Regions from separate parts of the Parasphingorhabdus cellanae genome, predicted to be linked through region 3. Evidence: predicted binding sites of a transcription regulator. Region 3 holds the regulator's gene; each other region holds the start of a gene.
The links. Region 3 encodes LexA, which represses DNA repair genes until DNA is damaged. Its sites were predicted from a motif close to GTTCCNCNCTTGTTCT; they were not measured.
Positions count from the first base shown of each region.

Region 1 (6,759 bases), 960 kb from region 3:
TAGCCTGAAGAGATCAGGACCGGGCGATTATAATTCTCACGCACCGGCTCCAGCACCTTTTCGCAGAGCAGTTTCAGCGCTGCGATCTCCGCCGGTCCGGGCGTGTTGTCGAGCATCAGCCGCGTGGCCGTCTGCGATTGCGTAAACTCGCTGAGATGGAAATTCGGGCTGAGTTTCATGGGCATCATTGTGCGAGCGGGGGAGTGACCGTGTCAAGGGCATGGCCCACAGACGGTGCCAAATGCGCTGCCCACAAGATGCGTCATCCTGAACTTGATTCAGGATCCAGGTTGATGGTCGCATGTTGCTACTCTGGATCCTGAATCAAGTTCAGGATGACTGGTCTGCAATTTTTCAAGCTTCGCCTAAGTCTCCCTCAAGGGAGATCGCGCGGCCTCACTTCGACAGCATGTCCTTCAAATAGCCGCCAGTAAAGCTGCCCTTGACCTTCGCCACCTGTTCCGGGGTTCCTTCCGCAACAATCTCGCCGCCGCGCACCCCGCCTTCGGGACCGAGGTCGAGTATATGATCAGCCGTCTTGATGACATCGAGATTATGCTCAATGACCACCACGCTATTGCCTTGCTCGACCAATTGATGAAGCACTTGCAGCAATTTGCGGACATCCTCGAAATGGAGGCCGGTTGTCGGCTCGTCGAGGATATAGAGCGTCTGCCCGGTCGAGCGTTTGGACAGTTCCTTGGCCAGCTTCACCCGTTGGGCCTCACCGCCCGACAGGGTTGTCGCCTGCTGGCCGACTTTGATATAGCCGAGGCCCACTTCATAGAGCATCGCCATTTTGTCGCGGATCGGCGGGACGGCCTTGAAGAAGCTCACCGCGTCTTCGACCGTCATGTCGAGTATGTCGGCGATGGACTTGCCCTTGAACTTCACTTCCAGCGTTTCGCGATTATAGCGTTTGCCGCCGCATTCCTCGCAGGTGACATAGACATCGGGCAGGAAGTGCATCTCGATCTTGATCAGCCCGTCGCCGCGACACACTTCGCAGCGCCCGCCTTTGACGTTGAATGAAAAACGCCCCGGTTTATAGCCGCGCGCCGCCGCTTCGGGCAGGCCCGCAAACCAGTCGCGAATGTTGGTGAACGCACCGGTATAGGTCGCCGGGTTGGAACGCGGTGTCCGGCCAATCGGGGACTGGTCGATATCGATGACCTTGTCGCAATATTGCAGGCCGGTGATTTTATCATGCTTGCCGGCGATAACCCGCGCGCCATTCAATGTGCGCGCCGCCGCTGCATATAGTGTATCGATGGTCAGCGATGATTTGCCGGAGCCAGACAGGCCGGTGACACAGGTAAAGGTGCCCAGCGGGATTGATGCTGTGACATTTTGCAGGTTGTTCGCGGTTGCGCCATGGACGGTCAGCTTCTTGCCATTGCCTTTGCGCCGCTTTGCCGGAACCTCAATCTCCCGCGAACCATTGAGATAGGCTGCGGTGAGCGATTTCTTCGCTTTCAGGATCTGTTTGAGCGTGCCGGCCGCAACAACATCGCCGCCATGTACGCCCGCACCCGGCCCCATATCGACGACATAATCCGCGGTCCGTATAGCATCCTCGTCATGTTCAACGACAATCACGGTATTGCCAAGATCACGCAGGCGCTTGAGCGTGGTCAGGAGCCGGTCATTATCGCGCTGATGTAGGCCAATGCTCGGTTCATCGAGCACATAGAGAACACCGCTTAATCCAGACCCGATCTGGCTTGCCAGACGGATGCGCTGGCTCTCCCCGCCAGATAAGGTGCCGCTGGTACGGTCAAGATTGAGATAATCGAGGCCGACATTGTTGAGGAACCCAAGCCGTTCGATAATCTCTTTGAGTATCGGTTCCGCAATCTGCTTTTGGGTCTTGTCCAGTTGATCGGCGAGACCGTTGAAGAAGGCGAGGGCGTCACCGACGCTGCGCCGGGTCGGGATGCTGATATCCTCACCCGCAATTTTCACCGCCAGAGCTTCGGGTTTCAGCCGCGCGCCGTGACAGACTTCGCAAGGCGCCGCCGCTTGAAACTTCGCCAGTTCTTCGCGCATCCACGCGCTTTCGGTTTGCAACATCCGGCGGGTGAGGTTACCGACCACGCCTTCAAACGGCTTCTTGACCTCATAGCTTTTGCGCCCGTCCTGGAACCGTAAAGTGACCGGCAGACCCTGCGTGCCATTGAGGATGATATCGCGATGATGTTCCGACAAATCTTGCCACGGCGTATCGAGCGAAAATTCAAAATGTTTTGCGAGACTGCCAAGTACCTGCATATAATAGGGGCTGGGCGGATTGGACTTGGCCCAGGGCACGACCGCGCCCTTTTTGATCGACAGCGCCGGATTGGGCACGACCAGTTGCGTATCAAAATGCAGCTTTTCACCTAGACCGTCACAGGCGGGGCAGGCGCCTTGCGGTGCGTTAAACGAAAAGAGCCGCGGCGCGATCTCCTCAATCGTGAAGCCACTGACCGGACAGGCAAAGCGTTCGGAAAACACAATGCGATTATCGGGTAGGCCGGTGCCCTTCATCTTGCCTTGAGCCCTCTCCCCTTCAGGGGGGAGGGTTGGGAGGGGGGAAGTTTCGTCCTTACCGGACTTCCCCTCCTTTAATCCCTCCCCTGAAGGGGAGGGAGCCTTTTTGGCCATGGCCTCGGCAACCGTTCCCTCCGCCAGATCGACAAAGGCCAATCCGTCGGCCAGCCGCAGAGCGGTTTCGAAACTGTCGGCCAGCCGGGTTTCCATGCCCTCTTTATTGTCGGTCTCGGCCCGTACAACCAGACGATCGACGACAACCTCAATGTCATGTTTCAGTTTTTTGTCGAGCTTTGGCGTTTCTTCAATATCGTAAAATTCGCCATCGACACGGACACGGGTAAAGCCCGCTTTCTGCCACTCCAGCAATTCCTTGCGATATTCGCCTTTGCGTCCGCGCACGACAGGAGCAAGCAGGTAAAACCGTGTTTTCTCTGGCAATGCCATGACACGATCGACCATCTGGCTCACCGTCTGCGCGGTAATCGGTTCTCCCGTTGCAGGGGAGTAAGGCACACCTGCGCGCGCCCATAACAGACGCATATAGTCATAAATCTCGGTAACCGTCGCCACTGTCGAACGCGGATTGCGGGAAGTCGTTTTCTGTTCGATCGAGATGGCGGGGGACAGGCCCTCAATATGCTCGACATCCGGTTTCTGCATCATCTCCAGAAACTGGCGCGCATAGGCGGAAAGCGATTCCACATAGCGGCGCTGACCTTCCGCATAGATGGTGTCGAAAGCCAGGCTCGACTTACCACTGCCGGAAAGGCCGGTAATGACGATCAGCTTGTCACGGGGAAGGTCGATATCGACGCCTTTGAGATTATGCTCCCGGGCGCCTTTGACTTTAATATGGGTAAGACTCATGCGCGTGCTTTGCCGAAGATGAGGAGGAGAGTCCAGCGGGTCATAAGGCCGTATTATGTTCTATATATGTTCTTTTTGCAAGCGGGTTTGATTACAGCGGTGTGAGGACCGTCCACATCGCTTCGATGGGTTGTCATAAATTCGGTGATTTTGATTAAAGACCCAGAAAATCAAATAGATATATTTATTTACAATAGTGTAAATGATTTTATTTCCATTTTTATTTCCGTTTATTGGAACGATCATAAGTGTTACGTGTTTTTACAATATGTCACAAAGGCCAGAATATGAGCCGGGACACAGGCTGTCATCCCCAGAATTCTGGCTTTTCACGGCTTTGACTGCAGGCGCCTTATATTTAAGCGCTATTCAAATATTCCTGTTCTCCGTCATGCCGGATGAAAACACAGTTTCTAAGGCTCCAAAGGCAAATGTCGCACAGATTGCTAATGTTGGACCTGTCGGAATAAGTTCATCCCATCCGCATGTCATATCGCGAAGCAGCGACGGCCTGTTCTACATTGATGGCAATATTGACGGTGTTACCGTTCGATTTGCCGTCGATACCGGGGCATCGATAGTTGTTTTGAATGCACAGGATGCAAAGCGGGTCGGATTGGGCACGGAAAACCGGCTAAAACAACGCATTCGCACGGCCTCGGGCTATGGAATGATGGCTTGGCAGCGTGCCGATAATATAATGATTGCGGGACAATCGCTCGGTCGTCTGGAAGTCGCTATCATGGAAGATGGCCCGGATGTTTCGTTGCTGGGGCTGAATGCCTTGTCCCGTTTGGGTTCGATCACGATTGAACAGGATCAACTCTTTATTGAATAAAATTTGTAGTGAAGTGGCATCTGTAATCGCCTGAAACCATGACTGCCCAGCCCGCCGGTATTTATTGCGCTGGAAAACGGTCTCCACCGGACACATCAATTCGCCCTCCCGCTTCCACTGGCACGATACCGCGGCCAAACCAGACATAGCGAGCAGTGGGGGCCATCAGCAAATTGTCATAATTATCCGCTGCATAAATCGGGTCATAACCCATCAAGGCAAGAGTCGTCGGGAATAGCTGGCTATGGCTGCGCTCGCCGGGCGCGGACGCATAGCTTTGCTGTATATCCGGCGGTAGAAACCCGATAAGGGGCACGGAAAATTCGGCCGCCACCGGGCTTCCGCTGCAATGCGGGGTGACGCCGTCCTCGATATTCTGGCCATGGTCGGATGTATAGAAAATCGCAACCTTGGAACGATCAACGCCGTCTAGCAGCGCGTCAAAAAAACCCTGTTTGGAATAGGATATCGCCTTTCGATATTGCTCCATCATGCTGCTGCCTTCTGGCATTGCGCCTTGGGGATAATGGTCGCGATATTGAAAATGGACACCGCGCAGGATGGTATAAACGAACTGTTTGCCATCCGCTTTCAAGTTGGCATTGAGTGACCGCGCGATAGCAAAGTCGGTTTTCATACCATTGGCAGCGCTTTGGTACGTGCCAATCAATGCCCGTTCAGGCGGCAGCAACAGATTTTGTGGCGGCCCGGAAACCTGCCCGTCAATCATCGTCGTGGCATAGCCTGCTTTCGCCGCATAGCCCCAGATGGACGATGTGCGGCGCAGGTCTGTCGTGTCAGTGACAGTTCGGACATTCACTCCTGATCGCAGCGCGACGTTCGACGGCGTGCTGCAATGGCCCATGGATGCCGCTTCGCCAAAATCCAGGGGCGTGTGGCGCGTGATCTGTGGTGCAATAATCTCGTTAAAGGCTTCATAAGATACGCTTTCATCAACCAGCCAGATGATTTTATCGATCGCCATGTCCGATTCAGATGTGGCCGTGACAACAGCGCGCGGCGGTGCGGGATCAGCGGACAGGATCGCTATCGCGTAGCTGTAGATATTGCGTTCCACGGCTAGCGGATGCAGGCCGAGGACAGGCCAGAGAAACGAGGGCGCTGTCAGCAACAGCATGATAGCGGTGGTCGATTTTTTGCCAGCAACGCGGCCACCGGTCAACTGATGCACCGGTTTATGCGACAGGCGCCGTGCGGCTATCAATAAAGCGGCGGCCAGTAGCAACTTGCCAACTGCCAACGCAAGCGGCGATGCAAACTCTCCTGCCGCGTTAAAGGCCTGCCGTGCCTCTGTCACGAGCCAGCCGGCTTTCTGTAGGTCGAGTGTATCGCCAACAATCTGGCCATAGATCATGTTGATCCCCGCAGAGAGTATGACCAGCACCAGAGCCAAAACAAACCAACGGTTTGAAAGCCAGAGTGTCGCTATGAAAAGCAGCAAAGCCTGTAGCGCAAAAGATAGCCCGGCCAGTGCTGCATTGGTATAGTCAAACGCGGCTGCGCGATAGAGGATAGATTGCGTCAGCGGCAATTGGTTGATCAGCGCATAAGCCGCGCTGAACAGCAAAAAACCGGCGACAAACCGGGTAATCAGCCATTTGCTGTCGGGGCCGCCATCAGGGCCGTTACTGGGGCCGCCATCGGGGGTGCCAAAGGGACTGTCTGCCACGCGCTGAATCTCGCTTCAAAAGGCGGTGAATCAAATATTCACAATGGCACAAAGCCTTTAAGAAACGGTGACCTGCGCTTGTTTTCGCTGGTTTTTGACCGGTTGGGTCACGATCCTATGCACGATTGTCGAAGCCCGTCCCCCGTTTGTCGAAAGCGACTGCCTTCCGAATCTTATCTGGCATAATTTGTTGGAGAGCCACATAGTGGTCCTGTTTGGTTACGCATTAGGATCGCCGCTTGGCTTTAACACGGGGGATGGTGCCACATGACAAACGTGGTTCGTAATTTGGTATTTCGGGAATTTTTGCCCTCCGCATGGGCAAGCTCCTTTTCCCGACCCGGTACCCAAAGCGCCCTACCCCTAATCTGCGCTTTGTTTGCGGCGTTGATGGCATCATCCCCTATATTGGCGCAATCCACTACACCGCCTGAGCCAACCGCAAAAACACCGCCGCTGCCTTGTGCTACCCCCGCCCACCGCGCCTTTGATTTCTGGATAGGCACTTGGGACGTGACGCCAGCAGGCAAGGACGCGCCCACGGGGGTCAACCGTATCAGCGCGCAACATGGCGGCTGTGTGATCCGCGAGGATTATCAAACGAACGGCGGCTATACCGGCATGAGTATGAGTTTCTATGATGTCGCGCGCAAAATCTGGCACCAGACCTGGATGGGCGCGGATGGCACGGCTTTGTTCATAGCGGGCGGCGTCAATGAAGCGGGCGAAATGGTGCTCAGCAATGCCAATTGGCCCGGCTATGTCAAAGGCTCCCCAATCAACCGGGTGACCTGGACTCCGAATAAGAACGGGACCCCGAATAGGAACG
Region 1 covers NZ_CP071794.1:1,004,372-1,011,130, reverse strand. Annotated here, with positions in the region: gene J4G78_RS05035 (D-Ala-D-Ala carboxypeptidase family metallohydrolase) at 1-179, opposite strand, end outside; gene uvrA (excinuclease ABC subunit UvrA) at 397-3,402, opposite strand; gene J4G78_RS05025 (retropepsin-like aspartic protease family protein) at 3,794-4,240, shown strand; gene J4G78_RS05020 (sulfatase-like hydrolase/transferase) at 4,302-5,930, opposite strand; gene J4G78_RS05015 (hypothetical protein) at 6,321-6,759, shown strand, end outside.
Region 1: a site for LexA is predicted at 3,460-3,475, ahead of uvrA (excinuclease ABC subunit UvrA). Genes of this name have one in related genera too.

Region 2 (6,759 bases), 120 kb from region 3:
TCACTGTCGTCCCCATTGAGGGGCATGCATCCCATGCCGTGGGCGATTTCCCCGAAACCGAGGCCCCGATTTCAAGCGCAGCGAATGTCGCAAGTGCTTTGAAAGCAATCGCCGAACGAGAGCCGCAAACCGTCCTGATTGCCGGGACGCTCTATCTTGCTGGCGGAGTGTTAGAGGATAATCGGCAAGCGCCAGATTAAGGTACTTCTTTGACCTCACTATCCGTCGCATGCTCTGTACCGGCCGTGCCCAAGGATCGATCGACCAATCCAGACCGGATCATCAGCCAGAACATAATGACACCAGGAAACGCGGCTAGCGTGGTCAGCAGGTAAAAATTAACATAGCCCATGGCTTCGATCAAAGACCCTGCGGTTGTCCCGGTCAGGAAACGCCCTAAAATGCTCGCCGCTGCCGAAAGCAACGCAAATTGGGTAGCTGTGAAGCTGAGATTACAAAGCGCTGAAAGATAGGCAACAACCGCCACTCCGCCAATGCCACTGGCGAAATTCTCGAATCCGATCGCGGCCGCCATTGCCCAATTATTGTGACCGCTAGCAGCAAGACCGGCGAAAGAAAGATTGCTAACGGCCATGAGCACAAGGCTCAACATCACCGCCTTTTTCATGCCCAGGCGCGAATAGACAATGCCGCCAACGAAGATACCGATCAGGAAGGCGAAAAAGCCCAGGCTGACATCATAAAAGGCAATCTCATCATTGGTAAACCCAAGATCTTCGAACAATAACCGGAACGTCAAGTTGGCCAACGTATCACCGATTTTGTGGACCAACACAAACAGCAGAACCACCGGAGCGCCAGAGCGCTTGAAAAATTCAACAAGCGGGCTAAGATAGGCCCTTACCGCTTCAATCGGCCCCTTCAACGGTTTTGGTTCCTGCCGCCGAGCAGGCTCGCGCATGACCAATCCGACAAACACGGCAAATAACGCGAAGAGCGAGCAGACATAATAGGCAATGGACCAGTTGCTGCGCGCCGCGATCACCAGCGCGACTGCGCCTGCTGAGGCCGCGCCGATACGCCAGCCATATTGCGACATGCCTGATCCGACACCCAATTGTTCAGGTTCCAGTAGTTCGATGCGATAAGCATCAATCACAACGTCAAATGTCGCCCCTGCTATGCCCACCATGATGGCGGCAATGGCAACCGCGACAATGTCCGCTTGCGGATCCAATGATCCCAAATAAATAATCGCTGCCATGGCCAGCGCCGCGGTCAGGATCAACCAGGACAGGCGTTGCCCCATCCGGCCAATTATCGGCAGTTTGACGACATCGATAATCGGAGCCCAAAGCCATTTAAAATTGTAGGCGAGAAACGTCAGCGCAAAAGCCGTAACGGTAGATTTCTCAATCCCGGCCTGTGCCAAACGCGTTGTCAGGGTCGCCGCGATCATGGTCAGCGGCAGCGCCGACGAAATGCCCAGGAAAAAAGCCGCTAGCGGGGCGGCCTCACTGTAAGGCCGGACACCTGAGGGTAAAATTTTACGCCATCCGATGTCTGCTGTCTGTCCACTCACGCGATACTCTCCCTTGAACTGAGAGAAACACTAGCGGCAAATGCTTTGAATACCAGTCAGATTTTTCGAATGCGCTTAAATATCGAGCAGCTTGGCGCCGACAATGGTTCCGGCACCGGGACGCTGGACGATAATCGCGTATTTATCGGCGCCTGCTACGCTCAGGTCCGTGCTCGACAATTTGACGCGCATCGATGTGCCGTCCCAGCTACCCAGATTGCGCTCGCTTTTAACAACGTTGGTATAATGCAGCTTGCGGCCACCATTTTCGCCGCGACCAACCTGAACGGTTTCCGACGAGCTTAATGCCAAGAGCGAAACGCCGGCCATATAGCGGGATTTCCCCTTGATGGTGACCGTAACATCACCATTATCCGCGCGATTGGTTTCGATAACAGGACCGGTGTCGTTTTTCGCCAAGCGAACCAATGATCGAATATCGCCCTCGCGCGAACCCACGGCTCCACCACCGCCATTGACCACCATCTGCGGTGTATAAACGCCGGAACCGGCTTTGCCTTTACTGGCATAGGTGCGCTGAAGCCGCGTGTTATCTTCTCTTGCCAACGTATCCTTCCAGCCGAGCCGGTCCCAGTAGGTAACGGGCCGCGAAATCACCAGCAGGGCGCTATCTTTGGCTAGCCGGGACGCTAGCATGTCTGCAGGGGGGCAGGATGAGCATCCCTGACTGGTGAAGAGTTCGACGACGACCGGATTAGAGCCCGGATTAGGGGAAACCGTTTCGTCGCCAAAATTTTTCGCGCCATTAGACGCTGCGGGTGTAGTCACTTGTGCGGAAGCGCCGCTAGATGATTGGGCGATTTGGGCACCCATAAAGCCAGCAAATGCTGTTGCTGCAACCATTGCTGGCAATATTATATAACGCATCGTGACACCTTCCAAACAAGTAACTATCCAGCCATTCGCCTGCATCACCCAATCGGTTACAGATTGCAGCAAAGTTTTTTTTCCGCCATGCGAAATAGCATGACCGATAAAGAAACCAAGAGCGATTCTGGCAAAGTTTACAAAGCCAAGCCTACACGCGGAGCAAAGCAAGAACCTGCCAAGGCCAAACCGCCAGAAGCGCAAGTCCGCGAAGGGCAACGCATTGCCAAATTGCTGGCCCGCGCTGGCGTGGCATCACGCCGGGAAATTGAGCGGATGATTGGAGAAGAACGGATCGCTCTAAACGGGGTTACCGTCGATCATCCATCCTTACTACTCAAAAATCTCACCGGGATCACAGTCGACGGCAATCCCGTCGCGGAGCCCGCGCCTGCCAAGCTGTTTCGTTTTCACAAGCCTAATGGATATATTACCGCGGAGCGCGATGCCTCGGGCAAGAAAACCATCTATGATGTGCTGCCGGATGATCTGGAGCGGGTCATGCCGATTGGACGGCTCGATTTGAACACCGAAGGCTTGCTTTTAATGACCACCGATGGCGAGTTTAAGCGAGAGATGGAACTCCCCAAAACTGGCGTCGAGCGCACGTATCGCGCGCGAACTTTTGGCGACATCACGCAGAATCAGCTCGAAGAGCTGTACCGGGGCGTCATTGTCGAAGGCATGCACTATGGCCCGATTGAAGCCAATCTGGAGCGCCGCACCGGCCGCAATCAGTGGATTGAAATGACTTTGACCGAGGGTAAAAACCGCGAAGTCCGCCGTGTATTGGAATATCTCGGCCTAAAAGTCTCGCGCCTGATCCGCACCCGCTATGGCCCTTTTATACTTGGCAATCTCGCCAAGGGAGACATAGAAGCTGTCCGACGGCACGATCTGGTCAAATTTCGACGGACGTTGAAATAGAACAGACCGAGCGGCTAGTCGCAAATCGGGTTCTTGCCATAGAGATCGCTACGCTGCATCCGCCGGCTTAAGTCTTCCGACTTTGCTGCTTTTACGCTTTCGCATTTATCATCTGACTCCACGATATCAGACAGGTCTTCCAGCATATCTTCAACCCGTTCCAACTTTTTGACAGTGGACGCAGGCATCCCGCGCGCTTCAATTTCCGCTTCGATGATTTCCAGCAATCGCTTGGCAAAGTCGAGCTCTTCCGACACCCTTTGATCCACAGGATCATCTGATTTTTTTTGCTTCGGTTTCGAGAAACTTTCTCGAAGGGTCAACAGATCATCAATCCGCATTTTGCGTATCTCATCCTCTGTTACTGGAGTGCCGCCTGACACCGCCTTACCAAAACCAAACTGTTCCATCTTACGACCTTTGTAATTATGTTGTTACTGACTATTACGGCAAAGCGTGAAGGACTTAATAAAAAGCAGATGAAAAGAAATATTTTATGAGAATAATCGCGGGCGATTGGCGCGGCCGGAAAATTGTCGCGCCCAAGGGGGATACCACGCGTCCAACCGCCGATCGCACGCGAGAACGGTTGTTTTCCATGCTCACCAGCCGATTGGGTGATTTTGCCGATTTACAGGTCCTGGATCTGTTTTCTGGTGCTGGCGCGCTTGGTTTGGAAGCTTTATCGCGCGGCGCGGCGCATTGTACTTTTGTCGAACAAGACCGCGAAGCGCTGAAGGCTCTCGAAAAAAACATCGAAACGTTGGATGCCAAAGCAGATGTTCGTATCGGTTCAGTGCTGGCTCTTGGCCTCGCCCGCCAACCTTATGACTTAATTCTGATGGACCCGCCTTATGGAACCGGGGCCGGCGCGGTTGCGCTCGATAAGTTGAATCGCCACGGCTGGTTTTCGCCTTCCAGTTGGATTGCGATAGAAACGTCCCGCAACGAGAACATAGCTGTTAAGGGTTTTGAATTGGAAAGTGAACGGGATAGCGGCAAAGCAAGACTCCACATATTGCGCCCCGCCTGATTATTGGCCTAGCTGTTGGCGGTCTCGTAAGCCGTTGCTGTTTCGGCACTGTCATTTTGCATATGCGAATAAGCCGTGGTTGTCGCCATCATTACGGTCGCGATAATTGCACTAAACATCAAACGTTTGCTCATATTCATTTCCTGTCTTTGGCAGCATTTTAAGTATGATTTGCTTATGCTGCATCGCAACATGATCCACAACCTGCACCTTGGGTCATGTCAAAACTGATATTAGCCTTGCCGCCGCTGCGGATGTTCCCTAACTGTTCACCTGTGTCCAACGCTGTAAACATGCCCGCTGAATCGGATCCGCCTTACGTGCGTGGCCTTAACACGCCGCAGCGCGATGCGGTGCTGACCACCGAAGGGCCGGTATTGGTTCTGGCCGGTGCCGGCACTGGCAAAACCGCCGCTCTTACTCGGCGGCTGGCGCATTTGGTTTATTCCCGCAAGGCCTGGCCGTCCGAGATTTTGGCCGTAACCTTCACCAACAAGGCTGCGCGCGAGATGAAAGAGCGGATCGGCACAATTGTCGGCGATGCGGTCGAAGGCATGCCCTGGCTCGGCACATTCCATAGCATCGGGGCCAAAATGCTGCGCCGCCATGCGGAACTGGTCGGGCTGCAAAGCAACTTTACGATCCTCGACACCGATGACCAGCTGCGGCTACTGAAACAGCTCATTCAGGCCGAAGAACTGGACGAAAAGCGCTGGCCTGCGCGGTCACTCGCTAGCCTGATCGATCAATGGAAAAACCGCGGGCTAAACCCTGCGGATCTCGATGCCAATGAGAATGAACGCTACGCCAACGGCCGTGGTCAGGAATTTTATGCCGCCTATCAGGCGCGGTTAAAGGTACTCAACGCCTGCGATTTTGGCGATCTTTTGCTGCATATCCTTAATCTGCTCAAAACCGACCGAGAGATTTTGAAACTCTACCAGGAACGTTTTAAATATATCCTTGTCGACGAATATCAGGATACGAATAGCAGCCAATATCTGTGGCTGCGGCTGCTCGCGCAGGAGCGCAAGAATATCTGCTGTGTCGGCGATGATGACCAGAGCATTTATTCATGGCGCGGAGCAGAAGTCGCCAATATCCTGCGCTTCGAGAAAGATTTTCCGGATGCCAAGGTCATCAAGCTGGAGCAAAATTATCGCTCCACGCCGCACATATTGGCGGCTGCCTCTGCGCTGATCGCCAATAATAGCGGGCGCCTTGGCAAGACCCTTTGGACCGAGGAAGAAGAGGGTGACAAGGTTCAGGTCACCGGCGTCTGGGACGGTCCCGAAGAAGCCCGCCGCACCGGCGAAGAAATGGAGAGCCTTCAAAACAAGGGCGTTTCGCTCAACGACATGGCGATCCTCGTTCGCGCGCAGTTTCAGACACGCGAATTTGAGGACCGGTTTATCTCCATCGGCATGCCGTACAAGATTATCGGTGGTTTTCGTTTTTACGAGCGGGCGGAAATTCGCGACGCCCTCGCCTATCTGCGAGTCATTGCGCAACCCGCCGATGATCTGGCCTTTGAACGGATCGTCAACGTGCCCAAGCGCGGCCTTGGGGATAAAACTGTGGAAAAAGTCCACCGGCTCGCACGGGCACAGAGCATTCCGCTGGCCGCAGCGGCTTTGAGCATCTGCGATACGGATGAATTGCCGGCCCGAGCACGCAATACGCTGCAGGAGCTGATGCGCAATTTTGCCAGATGGCAGACCAATGCCGAGGAGCTACCGCATGCGGAGCTGGCACGGGTAGTGCTCGACGAATGTGGTTATACCGCCATGTTGCAGGCCGACCGTACGCCAGAAGCCGCTGGACGGCTCGAAAACCTGACCGAACTGACGCGCGCGATGGAGGAATATGAGACGCTTGGCGACTTCCTTGAACATGTGTCGCTGGTCATGGACAATGATGCAGCAAGTGACGAAGCCAAGGTCACGATCATGACCATGCATGGGGCCAAAGGTCTGGAATATGACCATGTTTTTTGCGCCGGATGGGAGGAAGGTGTCTTCCCGTCCCAGCGCAGTCTTGACGAAGGCGGCAATGCCAGTCTGGAGGAAGAACGCCGCCTCGCCTATGTTGCGATTACCCGGGCGAAGAAAAAATGCACGATCTTCCACGCAGCCAATCGGCGGATTTATGGTCAGTGGACCAGCTCTATCCCGTCCCGCTTTATCGGCGAATTGCCGCCGGAACATATCGAAGAAGAATCCAGCATGATGGGCGGCGAAAGCCTGTGGCGCGCCAATTGGTCGGAACGTGCTGATCCCTTTGCCGACGCCGCGCGTGGGACTACGCGCGGCCCAGGCTGGAAACGGGCGCGTAATACAGGCGGCTTCGACAGCACGCCCAAAAATAT
Region 2 covers NZ_CP071794.1:3,703,591-3,710,349, reverse strand. Annotated here, with positions in the region: gene J4G78_RS17780 (bifunctional folylpolyglutamate synthase/dihydrofolate synthase) at 1-200, shown strand, start outside; gene J4G78_RS17775 (AmpG family muropeptide MFS transporter) at 197-1,543, opposite strand; gene J4G78_RS17770 (DUF1223 domain-containing protein) at 1,619-2,431, opposite strand; gene J4G78_RS17765 (pseudouridine synthase) at 2,531-3,358, shown strand; gene J4G78_RS17760 (hypothetical protein) at 3,373-3,768, opposite strand; gene rsmD (16S rRNA (guanine(966)-N(2))-methyltransferase RsmD) at 3,855-4,391, shown strand; gene J4G78_RS18320 (hypothetical protein) at 4,400-4,525, opposite strand; gene J4G78_RS17750 (ATP-dependent helicase) at 4,685-6,759, shown strand, end outside.
Region 2: a site for LexA is predicted at 4,648-4,663, ahead of J4G78_RS17750 (ATP-dependent helicase). Genes of this name have one in related genera too.

Region 3 (6,759 bases):
CCTCGATCGTCCAATCTTCAAGGTCGGCCAAGGTCGAGTGAATCGATTCAAGCAGCTGCCGTGCGTCAGCATCTAGCAGAGATTGTGCCTTCTCGTCGAGGTCAAGTGGTCGTTTTTTATAGAGAAAAAGGCTATTATTAGCCAATTCGATAAGATTCTTTGCGCGGCTTTTTAAAACCGGCATGGCTTGAGCCAATAAATTGGAGTCAGCAGGTGATAATTTAGAACCAAGCTCTTCCTCAATCCATGGCGTGGTCAGGGTAACAAGAGCGCTATCATCGGCTTCTCGAATATATTGTCCGTTCAAATTTTGAAGTTTTTTGGCATCAAAGCGCGACGGCGATTTTCCAACGCCGGAAAGCCCAAACCACTCTATCGCCTGAGCGCGCGAAATAATTTCGTCATCACCATGGCCCCAACCCAAACGGAGCAAGTAATTGAACATGGCGTCGGCCATGATGCCGATATCGCGATAAGCCTCGACGCCCAATGCGCCATGCCGTTTGGAAAGTTTGGCGCCGTCATTACCGTGGATTAGGGGGATATGCGCATAGGTCGGTTCTCTCCAACCCATAGCGCGGATCATAGCAAGCTGTCGGAACGCGTTGTTGAGATGATCATCCCCGCGGATCAGATGGGTCACGCCCATATCATGATCGTCGACCACAACCGCTAGCATATAAGTAGGTGTTCCGTCTGAACGCAGCAGGATAAAGTCATCAATCTCACTATTTTGAACAGACACCTCTCCTTGAACGGCATCTTCGATTGCCAATTTGCCACCGGTTTCGGTTTTAAGACGGACAACATAAGGCGCGCCCTCTGGCGCTTCAGACGGATCACGATCACGCCAGCGACCGTCATAACGCATCGGCTTTTTCTCGGCTTTCTGCTGCTCGCGCATGGCGGTCAGTTCTTCCGGTGTAGCAAAACATTTATAGGCATTGCCGGATGCAAGCAGCTCATGCGCAACTTCCGCATGACGCGTCGCGCGTTCGGATTGAAAGACGGTTTCGTCGTCCCAATCCAGCCCCAACCATTCCAGCCCTTCTGAAATGGCATCAATCGCTTCCTGGGTTGAACGGGCCTTGTCGGTATCTTCGATCCGCAGCAGCGCTTTCCCGCCATGATGTCTTGCAAATAGCCAGTTGAACATCGCGGTGCGCGCACCACCAATATGCAAAAAGCCCGTCGGAGAGGGGGCAAAACGTGTAACGACTGTGTCGGTTTCTTTAAGAGTCACGCTTGATTTCATCCTGTGTTAGGCAAATGCGATGCAGAGTGGTTTTGATCTCGATAGCTCTGACGTAGCGCATGAAAAATTAAAAAGGGTCACCATTACTGGTGTTGTTGGCAAGGCCCTTAGCATGCTGTTTCGCGCCCGACAATTGCCTGAATATGTTAGAAATTCGCAAATTTTTGGGCAGCTTGAAATATGCTTGGAAAAAGAACGCGATCAGCTACCGCTTTGGGTGCCGGTTGGCCTTAGCACGGGAATCGCGAGCTGGTTTTTGATGGCCGATTCTCATTTATGGATTGCATTTATCGCTTTCTGCCTGGGCTTGGCTGTTTTTGTCAAATTGATGGGGCAGGGGACGCGCATCGGCTCAGCCATTTTCTGGTTTCTCTTATTTCTTGGCGCCGGCTGTGCGATCATGTGGATACGATCAGTGTCCGTTGCGGCCCCAGTTTTGGAACGTCCAACCGTAGCGACTTTCTATGGTGAGATCGAAAAGACCGAAATCGTGAGCGCGCGTGATATCTTTCGCCTGACCCTCGATACGCATGAGAAACAAGGTTTGCCTCCGCGCGTGCGGTTGAATGTACCGATTGACAAAGCAACGGACGATTTGAAGGCGGGTGCTGTTGTCCAACTACGCGCCCGGCTTATGCCACCGGCCATGGCGTCCTTGCCGGGTGCTTATGATTTTTCTCGCCGTGCCTGGTTCATGGGACTGGGTGCTACGGGCCAAGCACTTGGAGATATAAAGGTCATCGAGCCCGCAAAACCGAAGTGGGGACCTATGGCTTTACTACCAGATTATCGCCAGAGGCTTTCCAATCATGTCCAGTCTCAGATGGACGGTGGGGCAGGAGCCATTGGGGCAACGCTTGCGACTGGCGATCGCGGGGCCATTAGTGACGAAGATGCTGAGGCAATGCGCCGCAGCGGGCTGGCGCATCTTCTGTCGATCAGCGGGTTGCATGTGACCGCGATTGTCGGCGCGGTTTATCTACTGGTGATGCGGGTATTGGCCTTGTTCCCGGCATTGGCCTTGCGCTTTCGATTGCCGCTGATCGCTGCCAGTTGCGCGGCGGCAGCAGCGCTGGCCTATACATTGCTAACGGGCGCACAAGTCCCAACGATAAGGGCTTGCATTGCGGCATTGCTTATACTGACCGCGCTCATCATCGGTCGGAGCGCCATCACTCTTCGGATGGTGGCTGCTGGCGCATTGCTGGTCCTGATCATCTGGCCTGAATCTTTAGTGGGCCCCAGCTTTCAACTTAGTTTTGCGGCCGTTACGGCGATTATCGCACTCCATACCCACCCAAGGATTCAGTCTCTTTTTTCTCGAAGAGATGAAGCTGTTTTGAAGCGTTTTGGCAGAGCGATACTGGCTCTGTTTTTGACGGGACTTGTTGTGGAATTGGCACTGATGCCGATTGCGCTCTTCCATTTTCACAAGGCTGGAATTTACGGCGCTTTAGCGAATATCATTGCAATTCCGCTCACTACATTTTTCATCATGCCACTCGAAGCCCTGGCATTGTTGCTCGATATCGTGGGTCTGGGCGCACCCGTCTGGTGGGTTTGTGAAAAAGCGCTCAACGGTCTTCTGGTTCTGGCTCATTATGTGTCCGGCAGCCCAGGATCGGTAACGATGTTACCAACCATGCCACTGGCGGCTTTCGGGTTGCTGATATTTGGCGGATTGTGGTTGGCGTTGTGGACTCAGCGTTGGCGGGCATGGGGACTGTTGCCGGTATGTTGCGGGACGCTGATCATACTGACAGACCGTCCGCCAGATATCTATATCACTAGCGATGGGCGACATGTTGGTATCCGCAATCAATCAGGAGAACTGGCAATGTTGCGGACCAGCAAAGGCGGTTTTGCATATGATATGCTTTTGGAAAATGCCGGTATTGATGGCGATGCCATAGCACTGGAGAACTGGCCCAATGCTCAATGCAATGTCGATAGTTGTACGGTGATCGTTGAAGCGTCTGATAGAAACTGGACTATGGTGACGACGCGCAGCTCTTATTATATTCCGGCTCTGGCGCTATCTGCCGCCTGCAGCCGAGCCGATATCGTCGTCAGTGAAAGGCGCTTGCCCGCCAGTTGTCAGCCGCGCTGGTTCAAGGCGGACCGCACGCTTTTGCAGCAAGTTGGTGGCATGACGATCGACCTTGAAAGCCAACAGGTGAAAACCACGTTGAGCGACACTGGGCGTCAAGCATGGACGCGTTTCAGCGATCCCGAAAAAAGGCCGAATGCAGAGAAAGCCGGCAAAAACCTAATTATAACGCCGCAATAATCCTGCCATTTTGCCCTGTATACGTACTTCGCCGGCACCAAATATTTGTGGTTCATAGGCTGGGTTAGCAGGATCAAGGCGAACCTGACCGCTGTCTTTAAACAGATATTTGAGCGTGGCTTCCTCATCATGGACGAGTGCAACTACAATTTCGCCATTGCGTGCGGTTTCGGTACGCTGAATGAGCGCGTAATCACCGTCTAAAATGCCCGCATCGATCATCGAATCACCGGATACTTCCAGTGCATAATGTTCACCCGATCCCAAAAGGGCCGCCGGCACGCTGAGCGCAGATTGTCCTTCTAGCGCCTCAATCGGCACACCAGCGGCGATCTTACCGTGAAGCGGGATTTCAATCACATCATTGGACGCCACCGGAATCTCTTTCATCGGAGCAGAGCGAACCGCGTCAGGCATGATATTGACGACATTGGACGGTGCCGGTTTCAAATTACCGCCTTCGGGAAGTTTAGTAACCTCCAGAGCCCGTGCGCGATTGGGTAGCCGCCGCAGGAAGCCGCGCTCTTCCAAAGCGCTGATCAATCGATGGACACCCGATTTGGATTTCAATCCCAATGCGTCTTTCATCTCTTCAAAAGACGGGGATACACCAGATTCCTCCAAGCTATTATGGATGAAACACAGCAGTTCATGTTGTTTGGGCGTGAGCATATTTCATGTCCTTATCGGGAACGAATAAAGAACAATTATGAAACAAATAGGGTTAAGTCAAGCCATTTCAGATGGCTATATAAGAAACTTCCGCACCTTTTTGCTGTTCCGGACTATGCGCCGGGCGATAGAGCAGCGCATTGGCTGCTGCGAGTATGGAAAGCTTGGCGCTATCCTGGCTGTCAAAAGCGGTGATGCCAGATCCATCAACCTTGGCTCTTAGAAATTCTGCTCGCTGGCTAGTCGCTGGTAACATCGAAGAGGATGTCGCGCTCTGCATGACGGGCATGTAATCTTCTGCTCCGGCGAGATAACGGATAAGCGGTACCAGGAATAATGTCGCCGTGACAAAGGCAGATCCAGGGTTGCCGGGCAAGGCGACGACGAGGCTGCTGCCAAGCTTTCCGGCCATAAGCGGTTTGCCCGGTTTCATAGCTATTTTCCAAAAATCCGTATGGCCTCCCAGCCGATTAAAGGCAGGCGCGACGAGATCATGGTCACCCACCGACGCCCCGCCGATGGTAACAATTATATCGCAATCTTCCGCGCTTTCGAGAGCGGCGCAAAGGCTATCCATATCGTCCTTGATCCGGCTAATTGATCGGGATTTGGCAGGGAGCTGATCTAGCATCGCAGCGATCATGACATCATTGCTCGCCGGTATCTGATGCGCTTCGGTATCGTCACCCGGCGCGACGAGTTCGTCTCCAGTAGAAAGGACTGCAATTTTCGGAGTACCGCCAACAGACAAGTGGCCGGCGCCGGCGATGACGGCGTGCCCCAAGGCTGCGGGATTAAGTTGCAAGCCGGCTTTCAAGGCGACATCGCCGGCTTTAAAGTCGCCGCCAGCATGCCGCACATGGCGGCCTTTAACCGGCGAAGGATCATCTATCAGCTGGATCTTTGCACCGTCCGATTTTACATTTTCCTGCATCACGACCGTATCGGCGCCCTCCGGTAACAGCGCCCCCGTAAAGATACGCGCTGCCTGGCCAGCCTGTATCGGCGGGCAGGGCGGGCTTCCCGCCTTGCATTCGCCGACCAGCTGCCAAGGTCCGGCGCGGTCGTCAAAGGCAATGGCATAGCCATCCATCGCGGACATATCGGCCGCGGGCTGGCTGCGTTTTGCGATAAGATCTTCCGCAAGATAGCGGCCATTGGCCTCTCCCACCGGAATTGTTTCTGATGGCGACCGCTGCGCCATGGCAATCAGCCGCTTTTGCGCTTCTTCCAGAGGCAATAATGGCTTCATTCGGCCGTCCAGTCTCCCGATTTTCCGCCGGATTTTGATAGCAGGCGAATGTCGCTGATGACCATGTCCTTCTGCATTGCTTTGGACATATCATATACTGTCAAGAGCGCAGTCGAAGCAGCCGTCAATGCTTCCATTTCCACGCCAGTTTTACCGGTAAGCCGGGCCATGGCCTCAACCCTTATGCCATCATCCAGAAATTCAAATTCAACGGCGACCTTGCTGAGCGCCAGCGGGTGGCAGAGCGGGATCAGCTCGCTGGTCTTTTTCGCCGCCATGATCCCAGCAATCCGTGCGGTGGCGAGCACATCGCCCTTTTTCATTGCGTTGGCTTTAATCGTTTCAAGCACCTCTGCAGCCATATGGATCACACCTTCAGCGCGGGCTTCGCGTATCGTGTCGTCTTTGGCCGAAACGTCGACCATATGGGCGGCGCCATCGCCATCTATATGGGTGAGTTTGCTCATTTAAGCCTCTTCTCTACTTTGGACTGCCGGTTAAAAGCTGACGCGTGGCTGCTTCCACATCATCCTGCCGCATGAGCGACTCTCCGACCAAAAAAGCGCGTGCGCCAGAGCGAGACAATCGCTGACAATCATCATGCGTGAAAATGCCGCTTTCGGAAACCATGATCCGGTCGTCGGGCAACAGTTTAGACAGCCGTTCGGTTTGTTCCAGACTGGTTTCAAAAGTTTTGAGATTGCGGTTGTTGATGCCCAAAAGACGCGATTTTAACTGCAAAGCGCGCTCCAGTTCCTCTTCGTCATGTACTTCGATTAAGGCGTCCATACCCAATGCGATTGCTGCCGCCTCAATTTCGAGGGCCAGACCATCATCCAGCGCTGCCATGATGATCAAAATCGCATCAGCACCCAGCGCGCGCGATTCGTCTACTTGCCACGGATCAACCATGAAATCCTTCCGCAAACACGGTAAGTTGCAGGCGGCTTGCGCTGCAACAAGAAATTCATCTGCGCCCTGAAAATAGGGCGTATCAGTCAGAACCGATAGACAGGTCGCTCCACCCGCTTCATAGGCGCGGGCATGGGCTGGCGGATCAAAATCATCGCGGATCAGCCCTTTCGATGGGCTCGCCTTCTTTATCTCAGCGATCAAAGCAAAGCCATTTGCTGCCTTTTCTTCAATCGCTTTTATAAACCCGCGTGGTTCAGCCTGATGGCGAACCTGATCATGCATGGCTGAAATGGAAATATCGGTTCGGCGCTGGCGCACATGGTCGCGTTTTGCTTCACATATTTCGGTGAGCTTGTTCATCGGTCGCACCTCATT
Region 3 covers NZ_CP071794.1:47,917-54,675, forward strand. Annotated here, with positions in the region: gene gltX (glutamate--tRNA ligase) at 1-1,255, opposite strand, end outside; gene J4G78_RS00250 (ComEC/Rec2 family competence protein) at 1,275-3,545, shown strand; gene lexA (transcriptional repressor LexA) at 3,525-4,217, opposite strand; gene J4G78_RS00260 (molybdopterin molybdotransferase MoeA) at 4,285-5,469, opposite strand; gene moaC (cyclic pyranopterin monophosphate synthase MoaC) at 5,466-5,936, opposite strand; gene trpC (indole-3-glycerol phosphate synthase TrpC) at 5,950-6,744, opposite strand; gene trpD (anthranilate phosphoribosyltransferase) at 6,755-6,759, opposite strand, start outside.